DNA from 4 places in the Pantoea sp. CFCC18177 genome. Region 1 is predicted to be linked to each of the others. Evidence: riboswitches for the same ligand, from Rfam matches in the RefSeq annotation. Region 1 holds a riboswitch; each other region holds the start of a gene.
The links. Region 1 has a riboswitch for thiamine pyrophosphate ahead of thiM (hydroxyethylthiazole kinase). Riboswitches for the same ligand answer to the same signal wherever they lie in the genome.

Region 1 (4,479 bases):
ACTGACCTGCATTTCGAAACCTATTACTCACTGTCGTGCCACAACTGTCCTGACGTGGTGCAGGCGCTGAATCTGATGGCGATCCTCAACCCGCGCATCAGCCACACCGCCATCGACGGCGGCATGTTCCAGAACGAAATCACCGAACGTAACGTGATGGGTGTGCCTGCCGTATTCCTTAACGGCACCGAGTTTGGTCAGGGCCGTTTAAGCCTGGCGGAAATCGTCGGCAAAGTGGATACCAATGCTGAGAAACGTGCAGCCGAAGAGCTGAACAAGCGTGATGCCTATGAAGTGCTGATCGTCGGCAGCGGCCCCGCGGGCGCAGCGGCAGCGATCTACTCTGCTCGTAAAGGCATCCGCACGGGCCTGATGGGCGAGCGTTTTGGCGGCCAGGTGCTCGACACGGTAGACATCGAAAACTACATCTCCGTCCAGAAAACCGAAGGCGCTAAGCTGGCTGGTTCATTGCGTGCGCACGTCGATGACTACGATGTAGACGTCATTGACACCCAGAGCGCGATTAAGCTGATTCCGGCGGCGAAAGAGGGCGGTCTGCACGCGATTGAAACCGCATCTGGCGCAGTACTGAAATCACGCAGCATCATCATCGCCACCGGCGCACGCTGGCGCAACATGGGTGTGCCGGGTGAAGAGCAGTATCGCACCAAAGGCGTCACCTACTGCCCACACTGTGACGGCCCGCTGTTTAAGGGCAAACGCACGGCGGTGATCGGCGGCGGCAACTCTGGAGTGGAAGCGGCTATCGATCTGGCTGGCCTGGTTGAGCACGTGACGCTGCTGGAATTTGCCAGCGAAATGCGTGCCGATAAAGTGTTGCAGGACAAACTGCGTAGCCTGAAAAACGTCGATGTGATTCTGAATGCCCAGACCACCGAAGTGAAAGGCGACGGCAGCAAAGTGACCGGCTTGAGCTACATCGATCGTAACAACCAGACCAGCCACGAGATCGCGCTGAGCGGTATCTTTGTGCAGATTGGTTTGTTGCCAAACACCACCTTCCTCGAAGGTGCGGTGGAGCGTAACAAAATGGGCGAGATCATCATCGATGCCAAGTGCGAAACCAGCCTGAAAGGCGTATTCGCCGCCGGTGACTGCACCACGGTGCCGTACAAGCAGATCATCATTGCCAGCGGTGAAGGCGCTAAAGCCTCACTCAGCGCCTTTGATTATCTGATCCGCACCCAACCGGCTGAATAAGTTTTATTGCGATAGCCACGCAGCAGCCCCGCACCTTGTGTTGCGGGGCTTTTTTTTGCCCGATGATTATCCCAGCCAGCGGCGCGCTTCAGCATCGCTAATATCACGATAATACACTTTGTGTATTTGTTCTCCGCACCCTTTACACTGCGCTTCAATGTGCGTCGAAAAATAGTGGCGACCACCAGGAGAAATTGCCCCTTTACGGGAAATACGAATCTGATGCCAACGATGTGCGTGCGGAATAAAGCTGAATAACTTTAGGTTCATTTTCGATCCCGGAATTGGGTGGGCAGAGTCTGTCTTCAAGTCCGGAGGGGGATTAGGCCGTTTTATGGGATGTCAGGCGTTGATGCTAATCAATTAGTGGTATTGATTATCTTAATTTCCGCGTTTTTGCCTATGTAGATTAAAAAAGGAATTAATACATTAAGCGGATATATTTTCAGTTATTGATCTGGTGGGTGATGTTTATTTTATTGATGGAGGATGAATATTTTATATTTTGATGTGGCGCAATTATTCTCTCTCACCGCACAAACCACAATTTACAACCTGCGCGACTGCGCTTATCCTGTCGTCGGCATGTTCTGCATGCCATGACTCGGGGTGCCCCTGTATACAGGGCTGAGATACACCCGCTGACCTGATCTGGATAATGCCAGCGTAGGGAAGTCAGATGCCTGACCGCATTCGCCTTCTTGATCGCCGGTTGGGAGCTTTATGACACACCAGCCTGAAATACTCTCCACTACGCAGCTCGCGCAATCCCTGCACTTACTGCGGCAGCAAACTCCGTTAGTGCACTGCATGACCAACGACGTAGTGCAAACCTTTACCGCTAATGTGCTGCTGGCGTTGCAGGCGTCTCCGGCGATGGTGATTGACCCAGAAGAGGCGGCCCAATTTGCTGGTTTCGCGGATGCGTTGCTGATCAATGTGGGTACCTTAACCCGCGACCGCCGCGATGCGATGTTAGCCGCCGTGCAGGCCGCGCAGAAAGCAGGAACACCCTGGACGCTCGATCCGGTGGCAGTGGGTGCGTTATCACTGCGCACCGAATTCTGCCAACAGCTGCTGGGCCTGCAACCCGCCGCGATTCGTGGCAATGCTTCTGAAATCCTTGCGCTAGCCAATCAGGCGGCTGGAGGGCGTGGCGTGGATAGCGTGCATCAAGCGGATGCCGCGCTGAGCTCAGCCCAGCAACTGGCGCAGAAATATCAAACCGTTGTCGCGGTAACCGGAGAAGTTGATTACGTCACTGACGGTAAAAGCACGCTGGCGATCCCTGGTGGCAGCCCCTTGATGACGCGTGTGGTCGGCACCGGTTGTGCACTGTCTGCGGTGGTTGCTGCTTTCGCCAGCTTGCCAGGCGAGCGCCTGCAGCACATTGCAGCAGCGTGCCGCGTGATGTCGTTGGCGGGTGAGCAGGCTGCACGTCAGGTGCAGGGGCCCGGCAGTTTTGTCGCCGCTTTCCTTGACGGACTCTGGACTCTGGAGGTGGCGGCATGAAACGCATCAATGCTTTAACCATCGCTGGCACCGATCCAAGCGGTGGCGCGGGTATTCAGGCCGATCTCAAAGCCTTCTCCGCGTTGGGCGCTTACGGCACCAGTGTGATCACCGCACTGGTGGCGCAGAATACCTGTGGTGTGCAGTCGGTGTATCGTATTGAACCTGATTTTGTTGGCGCGCAGCTGGATTCGGTGCTGGACGATGTGCGCATCGATGCCGCCAAAATCGGTATGCTGTCTGAAACTGCGATTGTTGAAGTGGTCGCGCAGCGGCTGAAACGCGCCAGCCTGCCATTTGTGGTGCTGGATACGGTGATGATTGCGAAAAGCGGTGATCCGCTGCTGTCACCCGATGCGGTGGCGAGCGTGCGTGAGTTACTGCTGCCGCACGTCTCATTGATCACGCCGAACCTGCCGGAAGCGGCAACGCTGCTGGGTCGCGATATGGCGCAGGATGAGAAGAGCATGCTGATGCAGGGCGATGCGCTGCTGGATCTCGGCTGCGAAGCGGTGCTGATGAAGGGCGGCCATCTGAGTGATGCCGAAAGCCCAGACTGGCTGATTACACGTGCAGGACGTCAGCGCTTCACTGCCCCGCGCGTCAATACGCGACATACCCATGGCACGGGCTGCACGCTCTCGGCGGCGCTGGCGGCGTTGCGCCCTCGTCATGATAACTGGTCAGATACGGTAGAAGAGGCCAAAGCCTGGCTGCAACAGGCGCTGCTGCATGCTGATTCACTGGAAGTCGGGAAGGGCATTGGGCCGGTGCACCATTTCCATCAATGGTGGTAGGGCGTAACGCCAGATTGCCGCTTTTTCACTGCGTATCCGTCTGAAAAATGGTGTCAGCAATTTGCCAGCCTGGCGCTTTTCGGTCCAGGCTGTTGGAGGCGAATCGGCAGGTGCCGGTTCCCATCCAGCCATTTATTCAGGAGTCAACATGACGGACATCGTACAGTTATTGGGCAAAGAAGCGGACACCCTTCTTCAACATCGCTGCATGACCATTCCAGCGGACAGCCTTTATTTACCCGGCGCGGATTATGTTGATCGTGTCATGATCGACAACAATCGTTCTCCTGTCGTATTACGCAACATGCAAACGCTATACAACACCGGACGTCTGGCAGGGACCGGCTATTTGTCGATTTTGCCGGTCGACCAGGGTGTTGAACACTCTGCGGGTGCCTCATTTGCTGCTAATCCGGCCTATTTCGATCCCAGGAATATTGTTGAGCTGGCGATTGAAGCCGGCTGTAACTGTGTTGCGTCAACCTATGGCGTATTGGCATCCGTGTCGCGCCGCTATGCGCACCGCATTCCGTTTATGGTCAAGCTCAACCATAACGAGACGCTGAGTTATCCGACCCAATATGACCAGACGCTGTATGCCAGCGTAGAGCAGGCATTCAACTTGGGTGCTGTCGCCGTTGGCGCAACCATCTACTTCGGCTCTGAGCAATCACGTCGTCAGATCGAAGAGATCTCAGCGGCCTTTGAGCGCGCGCACGAACTCGGCATGGTGACGGTGCTGTGGGCGTATCTGCGTAACAATGATTTCAAGAAAGATGGCGTGGATTACCATGCCAGCGCCGATTTAACAGGCCAGGCGAACCATTTGGCCGCCACCATTGGCGCGGATATCGTGAAGCAGAAAATGGCGGAGAATAATGGCGGTTACAAGGCAGTGAACTTCGGTCATACCGACGATCGGGTTTACAGCAAACTGACCACCGAGAAC
Region 2 (4,479 bases), on a different contig from region 1:
GATGGAGAGCACGCAGGCAAATGCCAGCGCCTGGGCCAATGGGCGCTTCAGCGCGCGCAGTTCAATCATTTTCAGGCGATTAAACCCGGCAATGCCGAGCGAAGCACAGAGCTGGCTGTAACGCGTATTGATATCGCGCATCGGGTTTTCCAGCACTTTCATGGCATAAGGGATGGCGATCAACGCATTGGTGAAAATCACCAGCCCGTCGGCCCGCTGTGGCAAACCGACCGTGGCGTTGAACAGCAGGAAGAATCCACTGGCCAGCACGATGCCGGGCATCGCCAGAATCAGCATACCGCTCAGTTCCATCGCCTGAGCCGCCACCTTACGTTGGCGCTGGCGTAATTCTCGGCTGCTCCACAGCAGCATTATGGTCAGTATCACGCACAGCAGCCCGGCACCGAGCGCGATGCGCAGTGACGTCAAGGTCGCCTGCCACAGCGCAGGTTGTTGCAGCGCGCCCGCCACGCCGCCGCGTAAGCCATCAACAACCACTGCGGCTAAGGGCGGCAGGAGCAGCAAGAGCGCAAGGCCAATCAGTAGGGTATCGCTGATGCGTGCCTGCCAGGAATCCTGCGGGTCACGCCAACCGCGAATGTTCTGGCTGCCCGTGGGGATGGCTTTGCTAAAGCGCTGGCTTAACAGCACCAGCATTAAGCAGCAACCGAGCTGGAGCAGTGCCAGCAGCGCCGCCCGGCTGGGATCGTAATCGAAACTCAACGCCTGATAGATCGCCAACTCCAGCGTGGTGGCTTGCGGGCCACCACCCAACGCCAGCACCGTGGCGAAACTGGCAAAGCACAGCATAAAGATCAGCGCGGCGGTGGGCAGGATTTGGCGGCGCAACCACGGCCACTCCAGCAGACAAAACTGGTTCCAGCCACGCAGACCAAGCTGTGCGGCCAGCTGGCGCTGTTCACCGGGAATATTCTCCAGCGCCTGCAATAGAATGCGCGTGGCCAAAGGCAGATTGAAGAACACGTGCGCCAGCAGAATGCCCTGCAAACCATAAGGTGAGAAGCGGTAATCAAGGCCCAACAGAGCACAGAGTTGGGCCAGCCAGCCGCTGTGACCGTAGACGCTGAGCAGCCCGAACACCGCGACCAGCACCGGCAGCACCAGCGTCATGGCGCAAAGGCGTAGCAACAGCGTTCGTCCGGGGAAGCGACGGCGATAGAGCGCCCGCGCGAGCAAAATGGCGGGCAGCACGGAGAACAGGGCCGACAGCAGCGCCTGCTCAAAGGAGAACGCCAGCACATGATGCAGATAACTGTCAGTGAGCAGGGCGCACCAGTCTGTCACTGGCGCGGCCACGACCAGCGCGCCAAAGGCCAGCAGCGCCACCGCACAGAGTAGGAGTGCGATGGCCGTGCCAGGAATCAACCAACCGGGCATTATTGGCTAACGGCGCGTTGCCATGCGCTGATCCAATCGGCGCGATGGTCAGCAACTTGTGCAGGTGTGAACTGCAGCGCCGTCGCCGGTTTGGACAATGACTGATAACCCGCTGGCAGATCGCTTTTAATCACTGGATACATCCAGTTGCCGGTGGGAATGGTCTGCTGGAAGGCCGGAGAGACCATAAACTGCATAAATTGCTGCGCCAGTTTCGGTTGCTTGCTGCTGGCGAGTTGAGCTGCAACTTCCACCTGCAAATAGTGCCCTTCGCTGAAAGGTGCTGCCGCGTAGTTCTCTTTTTTCTCTTCAATGATGTGGTAAGCCGGAGAGGTGGTGTAACTCAGCACCAGATCGCTTTCCCCTTTCAGAAACAAACCGTAGGCTTCACTCCAACCCTTGGTGACCGTGACGGTCTTTTTTGCCAGCTTCTGCCAGGCGTCAGGTGCTTGATCGCCGTACACTTTCTGCATCCACAGCAGTAAACCGAGGCCTGGCGTACTGGTGCGCGGATCTTCATAAATCACGCGCCACTTCTCAGGGCTTTCCACCAACTCTTTCAGGCTTTTCGGCGGGTTCTTCAGCTTGTTCTTATCGTAAACGAATGCGAAGTAGCCGTAGTCAAACGGAATGAAGGTGTCGTTGTGCCAGGCATCCGGTAACTGGAGTTTGCTGGTGTCCACGGAGCTCTTGGCGAACAAGCCGGTTTTCTCGGCGGCCTGCACCAGATTATTGTCGAGACCCAGCACCACATCAGCTTTGCTGTTTTTGCCTTCCATGCGCACGCGGTTGAGCAGTGACACACCATCTTTCAGGGCGACATATTTCAGCTCGCAGCCACATTCAGCTTCAAAGGCTTTTTTAACCGCTGGGCCAGGGCCCCAGTCCGCAGAGAAGGAATCATAGGTATACACGGTGAGTACTGGTTTTGCGGCGAAAGCCGGGGCAGCAACCAGCAGGACCAGAGGCAGGACTTTGTTTAACACTTTGCGCTCCTTAAGGAGAATAATAAGTTCGAGTCGCAAAGGATCTGAGTTAATGGACATCTCAAATCCCTACGCCGGTATTAACCGGATCAGGTTCGACGGGTTTATCTCAGCCCGAAAAGGGCACCCCGTTGAGAACGGCCTAGTTTAGACACTTCTGTGACAGCGTGAAAGCCTCACAACTCCGGCGGCGCAAACCAGGCCGATTTAAAGTCAAACCAGCCGAGCGTGTTCAGGCGCACCCCACGCATACTGCGTTGACCTTCAAGCAATAACCAGTGGTGAAACAGCGGATGGATGAAGTCATTGTTGACCAGATGTTTGCTCCATTCGGCCAGAGGCAGGTTTTTTTGTCGCCACTGTTCAGCATCGGCTTGCCAGTCAATGGGCACACAGTGATGCATCAGCGGCAGCTCGTACAGTTGGGCAAACAGTGCGTAGTCCAGTGGTAACGTAAAATTGACGCTGCCGAGCCAGATATCGCTTTCACCCGCGCCCTCGAACCACGCTTCATAGCTGAGTTCTTGGGTAATTAGCTCAACACCTTGTTCCGCCAGTAGCGGACGTAACGCATTTGCGATGCCCTCATGTTCGACATGATGGCTGTACCAGCTCAGTGTCAGTTGCGTTAACCCTTCAGGTTTTGTGGCAGGCGTCAGGTCGCGACGATGGTGCCAGCGCGGCAGTAAACCGTACGCCGGGAACCAGTAGCGCTGATAACCTACTCCTGCATGGTTCAGCAGGGCGATGGGATTGAACAGATAGCTGACCCAGCGGCGAAAATGGGCATCGCGTCCACGTTCGGACCGCTGATCGTACAGCAGAAAATAGCAGCCTTCTTCAAGCCGGCTCTCTTCGGACTTCTCATCCGCGGTTTCACCCTGCAGTTTCACCCCGGCGTACACCAGTTCATCACTGATCTCAGGCAATACCCAAATAGACACATCATCAATTAAGGCGCGATAGCCAAAATAGTCATCCCAGGCGGCGATTTTTAGCTGTGTCTGCTGATTACGCACCACGCTGTAGGGTCCGGTGCCGATGGGTTGGCGTGAAAAATGGCGCAGCGTGGGCCATTCGCGCGGCAGGATCATGGCACTGACGCTAGCCAACAGCCAGGGCAACCAATCGTCAGGTTGGCTCAGGTGGATATCCAGCGTCCAGGGCGCCGGGGAATGCAAATTCTCGATATGGGAAAACAGCGGCTGGGTGCGCACGCGGTCCAGCGAGGCGATGATATCTTCCATCTCCAGTTCACGACCATGATGAAAGCGAATCGCCGGTCGCAAAAAGAATCGCCAGTGCAGCGGTGAGGTTTGCTGCCAGTGATGGGCGATATCCGGTTCGACTTCCCCCTTTTCCTCATTTACTCGCGTCAGGCCATTGAAAATTTGTCGCGCCAGATGGGTTTCAGAGCGACGCAGCGGCGAGCCGGGCAGCAGATTAGGCAATGGGCGGTAGTAGAGCACGCGCAGGATGTGTTTCCCCTGACGGAAACTGCGCCCAAGGTGGGCGGCGATCATCTGGCGCACCTGATCCTTGTCACCCACCAGTTGCACCAACTGCTCGATGCGATCCTGCTCCAGCAGATCCTCGGCGCGCTGCTGCTGGAGTGCCAAACCGGTGTAATTGAAACTTAAAGTGGAGCGTTTACCGCGCCCCGCCTCTGCCTGCCAGATCAGCCAACCTGCGGCCTGCATGGCATTGAGCAGGTTACGCATATGGCGTCGTGAACAGTGTAAAAGATCGGCCAGCTCGCTTAGTGTGGTTTCCTGATCCTGGCCCTGGCAGCTTTGCCACAGGCGGATGAACTGCTGTTGCAGTCGCGCAGAGGACATAAAAGGGGAACTCCTTCTCAGAATCGCTCAGTTTTTCCTGCCCCATATTAGAGGCATACTGCCCAGCAATGGAAGAGCGGGAGGCATTCAGCAATGAATGGCGCTCTGCCAGCGGTTCTGCCGACGTAGAACCTCTTTCTGAGTAGGGTGCATTTTCACCGCCAGCAGCGTTTTCTCTGCTGGCTTTTTTCGTTTTGCTGTGGAATCTTCTACCCTCTTTTCTGTTGTCCGATTCTCCTCAAAGGGATTTCTGCATG
Region 3 (4,479 bases), on a different contig from region 1:
GCCACTTTGTCACCCACACGACGGCGTGCATCAGCAATATCAGTGGTCCAGTCCAGACCCAGCGCATCACAACCGGTTGCCGCTATCGCTTCCAACCACTGTCCGCCGCCTTTGGTGAACAGCGTAATCGGTACACGACGACCTTCATTTTCGTGCAGCACGCTATCAACGATTTTATGCATGTAATACAGCGAGAACTCGCGATAATCACGCCCCGTCAACACACCGCCCCAGGTATCAAATACCATGACCGACTGAGCACCGGCTTTGATCTGGGCGTTTAGATACAGAATGACGCTGTCAGCCAGCTTATCGAGCAACTTGTGCAGCGTTTGTGGCTCGGCATACATCATCTTTTTGATTTTGGTGAAGGCTTTGCTGCTACCGCCTTCAACCATATAGGTTGCCAGCGTCCACGGGCTGCCAGAGAAACCAATCAGCGGGACTTCGCCTTTAAGGTTGTGACGAATGGTACGCACCGCGTTCATCACGTATCCCAGTTCCTGCTCGGGATCGGGAATCGGCAGCTTATCGACATCTGCGCGGCAAGTAATAGGATTGGAGAAACGCGGGCCTTCACCCGTTTCAAAATAGAGCCCCAGCCCCATCGCATCGGGAATGGTCAAAATATCGCTGAAGAGGATCGCCGCATCCAGCGCATAACGACGCAGCGGCTGCAACGTGACTTCACACGCCAGCTCCGCATTCTTACACAGCGACATAAAATCACCGGCCTCAGCGCGCGTGGCTTTGTACTCCGGTAAATAACGCCCGGCTTGTCGCATCATCCACACCGGTGTGACATCTACCGGCTGGCGTAACAGGGCGCGCAGATAACGATCGTTCTTCAGTTCACTCATAATGGGCTCTCTCATGCTAAGGCCGCCAGTGTAGCATTTTCACGAGGCGCTGGCGCGGCACAGGGCAACGGTATCTTCAATCAAACGACGGGCCACCGTCCCAGCCGGGGGTAACAGCGGAAGATCGTCATAGCGATACCAGCCCGCATCCAGTAACTCTTTGCCATCATGCTGCAACTCGCCGCCTTCGTATTCCGCCATAAACGCCATCATCAGAGAGTGCGGGAATGGCCACGGCTGTGAAGTGACATAACGGACGTTCTTGACCCGCACATTACTCTCCTCCATCACCTCTCGCGCCACGGCCTGCTCCAGCGTCTCTCCAACCTCAACAAAGCCAGCTAATACTGTGTAAATGCTGTTGCGGTGACGCGCATGATTGGCGAGCAATATCTCATCGCCTCGACGAATCGCGACGATTATGCAGGGAGCAATTTGTGGGTAATAGCGCTCACGGCAATGGTGACACAGGCAGGCAAATTCGCGTTTACTGAGATGCATTTCATGCCCACAGTAACCACACCAGCGATGGGAACGGTAAAACTCCGCCAGTTGTACACCGCGCCCAGCAATCTGGAACAAGCCGACATCTTCGTCGATAAGCTGGCGAACAGAGGCCATATTGTCAGGGCGTGATTCACGCACCAACCAGACATTTTCACCCTGCCATTCGCCAATCAATATGCCCGCGCTACCCACTAAGCCAAAATCGCTCGATAAGCCATGCGGCAGCTCACCTTGCGGCAACCAAAGTTTTTGCTCATGGCTGACAATCCACCAGCCAGCGTCTACGCTTGAGATCTCACGTTGCATCTTATTCGTTGTCCTTAGCGTCAAATGGCACGCTGAATCCTGATGTTAAGTGTCGAATAAACAACTATAACTCACTTGGAGCCCCATATGCTGACCCAGTTAGATGACCTGACAGAGCGTGTAGGTGGCGGTAATGAATTAGTCGACACTTGGTTGCGCGCCCGTCGACAGTTGCTCGTCACGTATTACGAGTTAATTGGCATCAAGCCGAATAAAGATGCGCTTTCAGCGCTGGATGAACAGGCACTGGATGCGTTTTGCCACAATCTGGTGGATTACCTCTCCACCGGGCATTTCAGTATTTACGAACGCATCATCAACGAAATGCAAGGTGACAGCCCGTTAATTGCCGCGTCTCAGATCTACCCCGCGCTCGAGGCCAACACCGATAGCATCATGCAGCTGTATGACAGCCATCTTCAGCAAGCCATCAATGATGATAACTGTGTTGAGTTTCAGAAGGCGCTCTCCGAAGTGGGTGAAGTACTGGAGTCACGTTTTACGCTGGAGGATAAACTGGTAAAACTGGCCTGGGATAACCAGCTGGCAAGCGTTCCGGTCGCCAATGAGAGCCCCATTGCACGTCCTGCTTAACCCCGAAAGATGTAAAAGGCTTGTTATTCCGAAAAAGCCCTCTTATGCTGAATGGGCTTTTTTTTATTGCCCTCTTTATGAGCGGCAAGTTTGTGGTTTAAGCGTAGCGTGCGCAGCCAGTTCACGCACGGACAGCGCGCAGGGACCGGAGCGTACACGAAGTACGTGACGGTCACGAGCACTGCCCAGGCGAGAAATGGCAAGCAAAGTAGCTTAAACCGCAAACGCACACCTTGTCGGAGTGCCCCCCGGGGCTGAGACCGTTAATTCGGGATCCGCGGAACCTGATCAGGTTAGTACCTGCGAAGGGAACAAGAGTAGACATAACCAGAACGATGCGTGTTGGCGCCCGGTATCGCTTCTGTTACTCCTTCCGAACTCTGGACAAGCAACTTCCCCTTAAATCAGGAAATTTGCTATGTCTGTTGCTAAAACTTCTCGTCGTGAACAACGTGCACAAGCGCAGGAATTTATTGATTCACTGCAAGGCACCGCTTTTCCCAACTCAAAACGTATCTGGATCACCGGTAGCCGTGAGGATATTCGTGTACCGATGCGCGAAATCCAGCTGAGCCCAACTCAGATTGGCGGCACCAGAGAGAACCCTAAGCTTGAGCCGAATGAAGCTGTGCCGGTGTATGACACCGCAGGTGCTTATGGTGACCCGGAAGCCACTATCGATGTGCATCAGGGATTGGCGAAATTGCGTGCCAGCTGGATTGCCGAACGTGATGACAGCGAAGCGATCCACCAGCTAAGTTCCAGTTATACCCAGCAGCGCTTGGCCGATGAGGGACTGGATCATCTGCGCTTTGAGCACCTACCCCAGCCACGCCGTGCGAAAACCGGCCGCTGTGTGACGCAGTTGCACTATGCTCGACAGGGAATGATTACGCCTGAAATGGAGTTTATTGCGGTCCGTGAAAACATGGGGCGCGAACGTATTCGTGGTGAAGTGCTGCTGCAACAACATCCCGGGCACAGCTTCGGGGCGCATCTGCCGGAAAACATTACCGCCGAATTTGTCCGCCAGGAAGTGGCCAGCGGTCGAGCCATTATCCCCTCCAACATTAATCACCCTGAATCTGAACCGATGATCATTGGCCGTAACTTTTTGGTCAAAGTGAATGCCAATATCGGCAACTCGGCGGTGAGTTCATCGATTGAGGAGGAAGTAGAGAAACTGGTGTGGTCAACGCGCTGGGGCGCCGATACCGTGATGGACCTCTCCACAGGCCGTTACATCCATGAAACGCGGGAATGGATTTTGCGAAACAGTCCGGTGCCGATTGGAACCGTACCGATTTATCAGGCGCTGGAGAAGGTTAACGGCGTAGCGGAAGATCTGAACTGGGAAATCTTCCGCGACACCCTGCTTGAGCAAGCCGAACAGGGCGTCGATTACTTCACCATTCACGCGGGCGTGCTGTTGCGCTATGTTCCGATGACCGCCAAACGTCTGACCGGCATTGTCTCGCGCGGGGGATCGATCATGGCGAAGTGGTGCCTGTCGCATCATCAGGAGAGTTTCCTGTATCTGCACTTCCGCGAGATCTGCGAGATCTGTGCGGCTTATGATGTTGCCCTCTCACTGGGTGATGGTCTGCGTCCAGGGTCGATTCAGGATGCCAACGATGAAGCGCAGTTTGCCGAACTGCACACCTTGGGTGAGCTAACGAAGATCGCCTGGGAATACGATGTGCAGGTGATGATTGAAGGCCCTGGCCACGTGCCAATGCAGATGATCCGCCGTAACATGACCGAACAGCTGGAGCACTGCCATGAAGCGCCGTTTTATACGCTCGGACCACTCACCACAGATATCGCACCCGGTTATGATCACTTCACATCAGGAATTGGTGCCGCGATGATTGGTTGGTTTGGCTGTGCCATGCTGTGCTACGTCACACCGAAAGAGCACTTGGGTCTGCCAAATAAAGAAGATGTGAAACAGGGATTGATCACCTATAAAATCGCCGCCCATGCGGCCGATCTGGCGAAGGGGCATCCCGGAGCCCAGATCCGCGATAATGCCATGTCGAAAGCGCGTTTCGAATTCCGCTGGGAAGATCAATTCAATCTGGCACTCGATCCGCACACCGCGCGAGCCTACCACGATGAAACCTTGCCGCAGGAATCAGGGAAAGTCGCTCACTTCTGCTCGATGTGCGGCCCCAAATTCTGCTCAATGAAAATTACTCAGGAAGTGCGT
Region 4 (4,479 bases), on a different contig from region 1:
CGCATAAGTGGCAATGCGGCCTGGCAGACGTTATAGGCCGCCCCGACTGCACCCTCAAACTGGCTCTGGTAGCCCTGCCATGAGGTTTCCCAAAAGCGCTGGCGATTGTCGGTATCAAACACATAAGGAGCAAACGCATTATTGATCACCGCATCCAGACGCCCCGTGGTATTGACGATTTTCTCCATCATCGCCGCCACCTGCTCAGGTGACGTCACATCCGCACGGATCGCCACAGCCGCACCGCCCAAGGCTTCACAGCTTTTTACCACTTCGGCTGCGGCCTCCTCACTGTGTAGGTAATTCACCACCACCAGCGCGCCCTCAGCGGCAAAGGCTTTGGCGATTGCCGCACCAATGCCTCGGCTGGCGCCCGTGACCAAAACCGTGCGATCAGCAAATTTCATAGATTACCTCCTGTAGAAAAACACCTTCAGTCAGCGTAAGGCGCGAATTTTTCTGCCGCCTGTTCCGCTGCGTGTTCAATTTCGGTCATGGTGACAAGATCCAGCAGGCTAAAGCGCCCATCGTGGTGCCAGCCTGCTGCGGGCGACGTCATTGCACCAAAGGCGGTGATACGCGTTACGCCCACTTTCCCCAGTCGCGAAGACAAGCGAAACAGTGCATCCGGTTCAGCCGCCACTGCAGCCGTCTGCAAATAGATTTTTTGCCGGGCAATCAGTGGAATCGCGTCTTCAATGTCATCCACGGCAATCACTTTCAACGTTCGCCCAAGCGCCGTGGGTGAGAGCGCTTCACCTACATCCACACACACCACAGCCCAGCTATCGGTTGCTTCGCCATACAAGGTGCGATCGCCCTGCAATGCGCGGATCTCTTCGGTGCTGCGCCAAGTGGCGAAGTGATGGGCCTCAGCCTGCGAAAGTATTCGACGTGGATATTTACGTGCCAGAACCTGCAACTCATGGGCGAGATAAGCAGCAAACTCCTGCGGTGAGACGCGTCCACCGCGCTCCACAAAGAGCATTTGCGGTGAATAACATCCGGCCTGGTCATAGCGCATCATGTCGAATGCGGCGCGGCGCGCCAGTTCCGTGCCCTGCCGCACATCCAGCGCCGACCGCGCCACCAAGCCAATGCTGATTTTGTGGCCGTGCGGCAGAAAACGGATGGTGACCGGAAGCTGCTGCTGAATCGCTCTAAGCGTTGGATTGCCGCCGTAAGCCATTACCACATCGGGCTGCTGGAACCACGCTGCTTCTGCCGTGCTGTCGCCGCCCTTCCACCACACCACCGCCAGGCACTCACCCAATTGCGGGTCGATGTCGGCCAGCAGTTGGGCAAACCATCCCGCCATCATCGGCTCTGCGCCGGGCAGTTTGCCGACCGTGCCCGCTTTGACCAGCAAACCGCAAATCAAACTCCACAGCGGCAACCCCGGCACATTACCTGCCCAGATATGCAGCAATAATTCAGGTCCAAACGCGCGCGCAAAGCCACCGCTGGGGCGCGGCTGGAAATCATCCAGTATTTGCGGATCGGTAAAGTCCTCTGCCAGGAACCGTTTCAACTGAGGCTGGCGAAAGGTTTTGAGATAGCCAGTCAGCCCGGAGCGGATCATCTCGGCATCAAAACCGGTGACGATGGGCAGTAACGCTTCCGCTTTGCTACGCAGTGGATGGTTGCGGTCCAGCAGACGCGAAATCGCTTCACCTACGATGGCTACAATCCTGGTCACACTAAGTGTGCTCAGATAGTCACGCGCATGGCGGCGGATATGACCGCTCAACTTCTCGATTTGCGCCGCGTTGAGATCCGGCACGGCGACATCCAGCTGTTTACCATGATGGGTGAAGCTCAGCGTATGCCACTGCACCTCGGACGATGTGAAGCCGCTCGGCAGGTAACCCGCGCTCTCTTTCACAGGGCACCTTGCGTGGCTGCGAGAAATTCGGCCATCGCCAGTGAACACCCTTTTGCATCCGCGCCCGTCACCCGCCCCAGTAACTGGAAACCGCCTGCTACGGCAACGCCTGCATCTTCAGTCAGAAGAGCCGACACCGAATTGAAATGGGCCAGATCGTGATGCACCAGCACCCCGATTTCCCCCTCGGGCACATCCTCACCCGTAAGTGGATTGACCACCCGCGTACGGATCCAGTGCGGGCCTGATTTTACCGACGGGCATTCAACATTGCCGTTGTCATAAAACTGGCTGCTGAGTTCAGTCATGCCATACATGTTGATGCACTGTTCACGCGGTACGCCCAACGCTTTGGTCAGCGCGTTGTAAAAATCGTCGGCTTCGACCTCGCGTGACTGCCCTTTAAATCCGCCGGTGTCGAGTATCCGGCTGCCCTCGGGCAAGGAAAAACAGCGCCCCTGACGTTGCAACTCATCCATCAGATGCACAAAGCTGTAGCTGGCCCCCAGCAGAGCATAAGGCTCACCGCAGATCTCGGCCTGATCGAGTGCGGCAAACAAACGCGCCCAGTCAATGCCACTGTCATTCAACATCACTGCACTGTCGGGTGTGCCGAAGGTGTGTTTTGCCAGCGTCAGGTAATGCGCCAGTGAGGAGTTCGGCAATGCGCTGCTATCGGGGAATAAGACGCCCATGCGGATACGTTCCCGGCCTGCCATAAATCGCTGGCGGAAATTGAGCGTCATGGAGCATTTCCATACATCCAGCGTGGGATGATAACTGCGCCCTTTCACCGTGCCAGTGGTGCCACTGGTCATAAATATCGCCTCCACGTCATCCGTGGCATGGCAACTCAGCGTGAGATCTTTAAAAGCCGTGATTGGGATAGCGGGGATGGCGCGCCAGTGTTTTACCGTGAATGGTGTACGTCCACGCTTAATGGCAAAGCGGCGGTAAGGTGGATTGTGCTCAAACTGATAAGCAAAGATAGCGAGTGCCAGACGGTTGAAATCGTCATCGCTGGTGTCCTGACGAGACAGAAAGGTCAGTAGCGCATCGATAAGTGCAGCTTCGGTCATGGATTCCACCTACTGTGATTGTGCGAGGTCTCTATCAGGCAAAGCCTGGTGAGGATGTTCTGTCCGCTACAAAGCACAAAGATGGAATCAGGGCGTGGAAGTGCCCTGTGTCCCGCATCCCTACGCCGGTATTAGCCGGATCAGGTTCGGAGGGTCACTACGTTGCCAGCGACAAATCGCCAGCGGGTAGAATCTCAGCCCGCTACTCGGGCACCCCTTGGAACAAGCGGCAGTCTAGGATGTTGCTCGCTCAGGTGTCAAGCCAGCAGAAAAAGGACAGCACCCACGTGTGCGGGTGCTGTTGATGTTTACGCGGTTCTGAATTTGCGGGTTAACGGCTTCTCGATTTCAACAATCAGGAACATCACAAATCCAATGATGAAGGTGATCACCCAATAGCGGAATGGAAGTCCGGTGGTGCCAAACAGCATCTGCATAAAGGGCGCGTAGATGATCAGGAGTTGCAGCACTAACAGCACCGCACTGACAATCCAGATCCCTTTGTTCATCAGTAAGCCTTTAGTCAACGAGAAGCCATCGGAGACGCGGCAGTTGAGCATATAGAACCACTGTGCGGTCACCAGCGTTTGCAGTAACACGGTACGGATAAACTCAGGGGAATAGCCACGCGGCTGTAACCAGGCTTCCAGCACAAAGGCGCTGACGGCGATCATCGAACCGACAAAAATCACGCGCCAGACCGCAAAACCGTCCATCACGTGCAGCTTAGGATCGCGTGGTGGGCGGCGCATGATGTTCTTCTCTCCCGCCTCAAAAGCCAGGCCAAAGGAGAGCGTGGCGGACGTCGCCATGTTCATCCACAGAATCAGTACCGGCGTGAGAGGAATCAGGTTCCCCGCCAACAGCGCGATAATGATCAGCAAGCCCTGTGCAAGGTTAGTGGGCATGATAAACAGGATGGTTTTTTTCAGGTTATCGTACACCCGACGCCCTTCTCGCACCGCGCTGGCAATGGTGGCAAAGTTATCATCGGTTAACACCATATCGGCAGCTTCTTTAGTGACTTCGGTGCCTTTAATCCCCATTGCCACGCCAACATCGGCTTGTTTCAGCGCTGGCGCATCATTCACGCCGTCCCCGGTCATCCCGACCACCTCTTTTCTACTCTGCAGCGCCTGCACCAGACGGAACTTATCCTCGGGGCTGGTGCGGGCAAAAATATCGTAGGTCTGCGCCGCTTCGCTCAATTGGTGATCGTCCATCACTTCTAACTCACGCCCGGTAATGGCGCTGTTGGCATTGCCGATACCCAGCATCTGACCAATACTCATCGCCGTTTGCGGGTGGTCACCGGTGATCATTTTCACGCGGATACCGGCTTGCAGGCAGTCACCAATCGCGGTGATCGCTTCAGGGCGCGGTGGGTCCATCATCCCGGCGATGCCCAGCAAGATCACCCCCTGCTGCAGGTCAGCGTGATCTAACTCTGTTTGCCCCGGTGAGGAAGGTTTCCAGGCTGCCGCCACCATGCGCAGACCTTCCCGCGCATATTCC

Region 2: another riboswitch for thiamine pyrophosphate. It lies ahead of thiB (thiamine ABC transporter substrate binding subunit); the one in region 1 lies ahead of thiM (hydroxyethylthiazole kinase).
Region 3: another riboswitch for thiamine pyrophosphate. It lies ahead of thiC (phosphomethylpyrimidine synthase ThiC); the one in region 1 lies ahead of thiM (hydroxyethylthiazole kinase).
Region 4: another riboswitch for thiamine pyrophosphate. It lies ahead of ACPUC8_RS06100 (LuxE/PaaK family acyltransferase); the one in region 1 lies ahead of thiM (hydroxyethylthiazole kinase).

The regions. Positions count from the first base shown of each region.
Region 1 covers NZ_JBNBPL010000002.1:7,046-11,524, reverse strand. Annotated here, with positions in the region: gene ahpF (alkyl hydroperoxide reductase subunit F) at 1-1,221, shown strand, start outside; gene ACPUC8_RS02130 (hypothetical protein) at 1,288-1,491, opposite strand; TPP riboswitch at 1,817-1,911, shown strand; gene thiM (hydroxyethylthiazole kinase) at 1,945-2,733, shown strand; gene thiD (bifunctional hydroxymethylpyrimidine kinase/phosphomethylpyrimidine kinase) at 2,730-3,530, shown strand; gene fbaB (class I fructose-bisphosphate aldolase) at 3,679-4,479, shown strand, end outside.
Region 2 covers NZ_JBNBPL010000006.1:89,290-93,768, forward strand. Annotated here, with positions in the region: gene thiP (thiamine/thiamine pyrophosphate ABC transporter permease ThiP) at 1-1,398, opposite strand, end outside; gene thiB (thiamine ABC transporter substrate binding subunit) at 1,398-2,384, opposite strand; TPP riboswitch at 2,433-2,525, opposite strand; gene sgrR (HTH-type transcriptional regulator SgrR) at 2,561-4,222, opposite strand; gene ACPUC8_RS08265 (MFS transporter) at 4,477-4,479, shown strand, end outside.
Region 3 covers NZ_JBNBPL010000041.1:6,228-10,706, forward strand. Annotated here, with positions in the region: gene hemE (uroporphyrinogen decarboxylase) at 1-860, opposite strand, end outside; gene nudC (NAD(+) diphosphatase) at 900-1,673, opposite strand; gene ACPUC8_RS25235 (Rsd/AlgQ family anti-sigma factor) at 1,761-2,267, shown strand; TPP riboswitch at 2,495-2,595, shown strand; gene thiC (phosphomethylpyrimidine synthase ThiC) at 2,686-4,479, shown strand, end outside.
Region 4 covers NZ_JBNBPL010000004.1:118,342-122,820, forward strand. Annotated here, with positions in the region: gene ACPUC8_RS06090 (3-oxoacyl-ACP reductase) at 1-407, opposite strand, end outside; gene ACPUC8_RS06095 (acyl-CoA reductase) at 434-1,885, opposite strand; gene ACPUC8_RS06100 (LuxE/PaaK family acyltransferase) at 1,882-2,964, opposite strand; TPP riboswitch at 3,065-3,192, opposite strand; gene ACPUC8_RS06105 (cation-transporting P-type ATPase) at 3,273-4,479, opposite strand, start outside.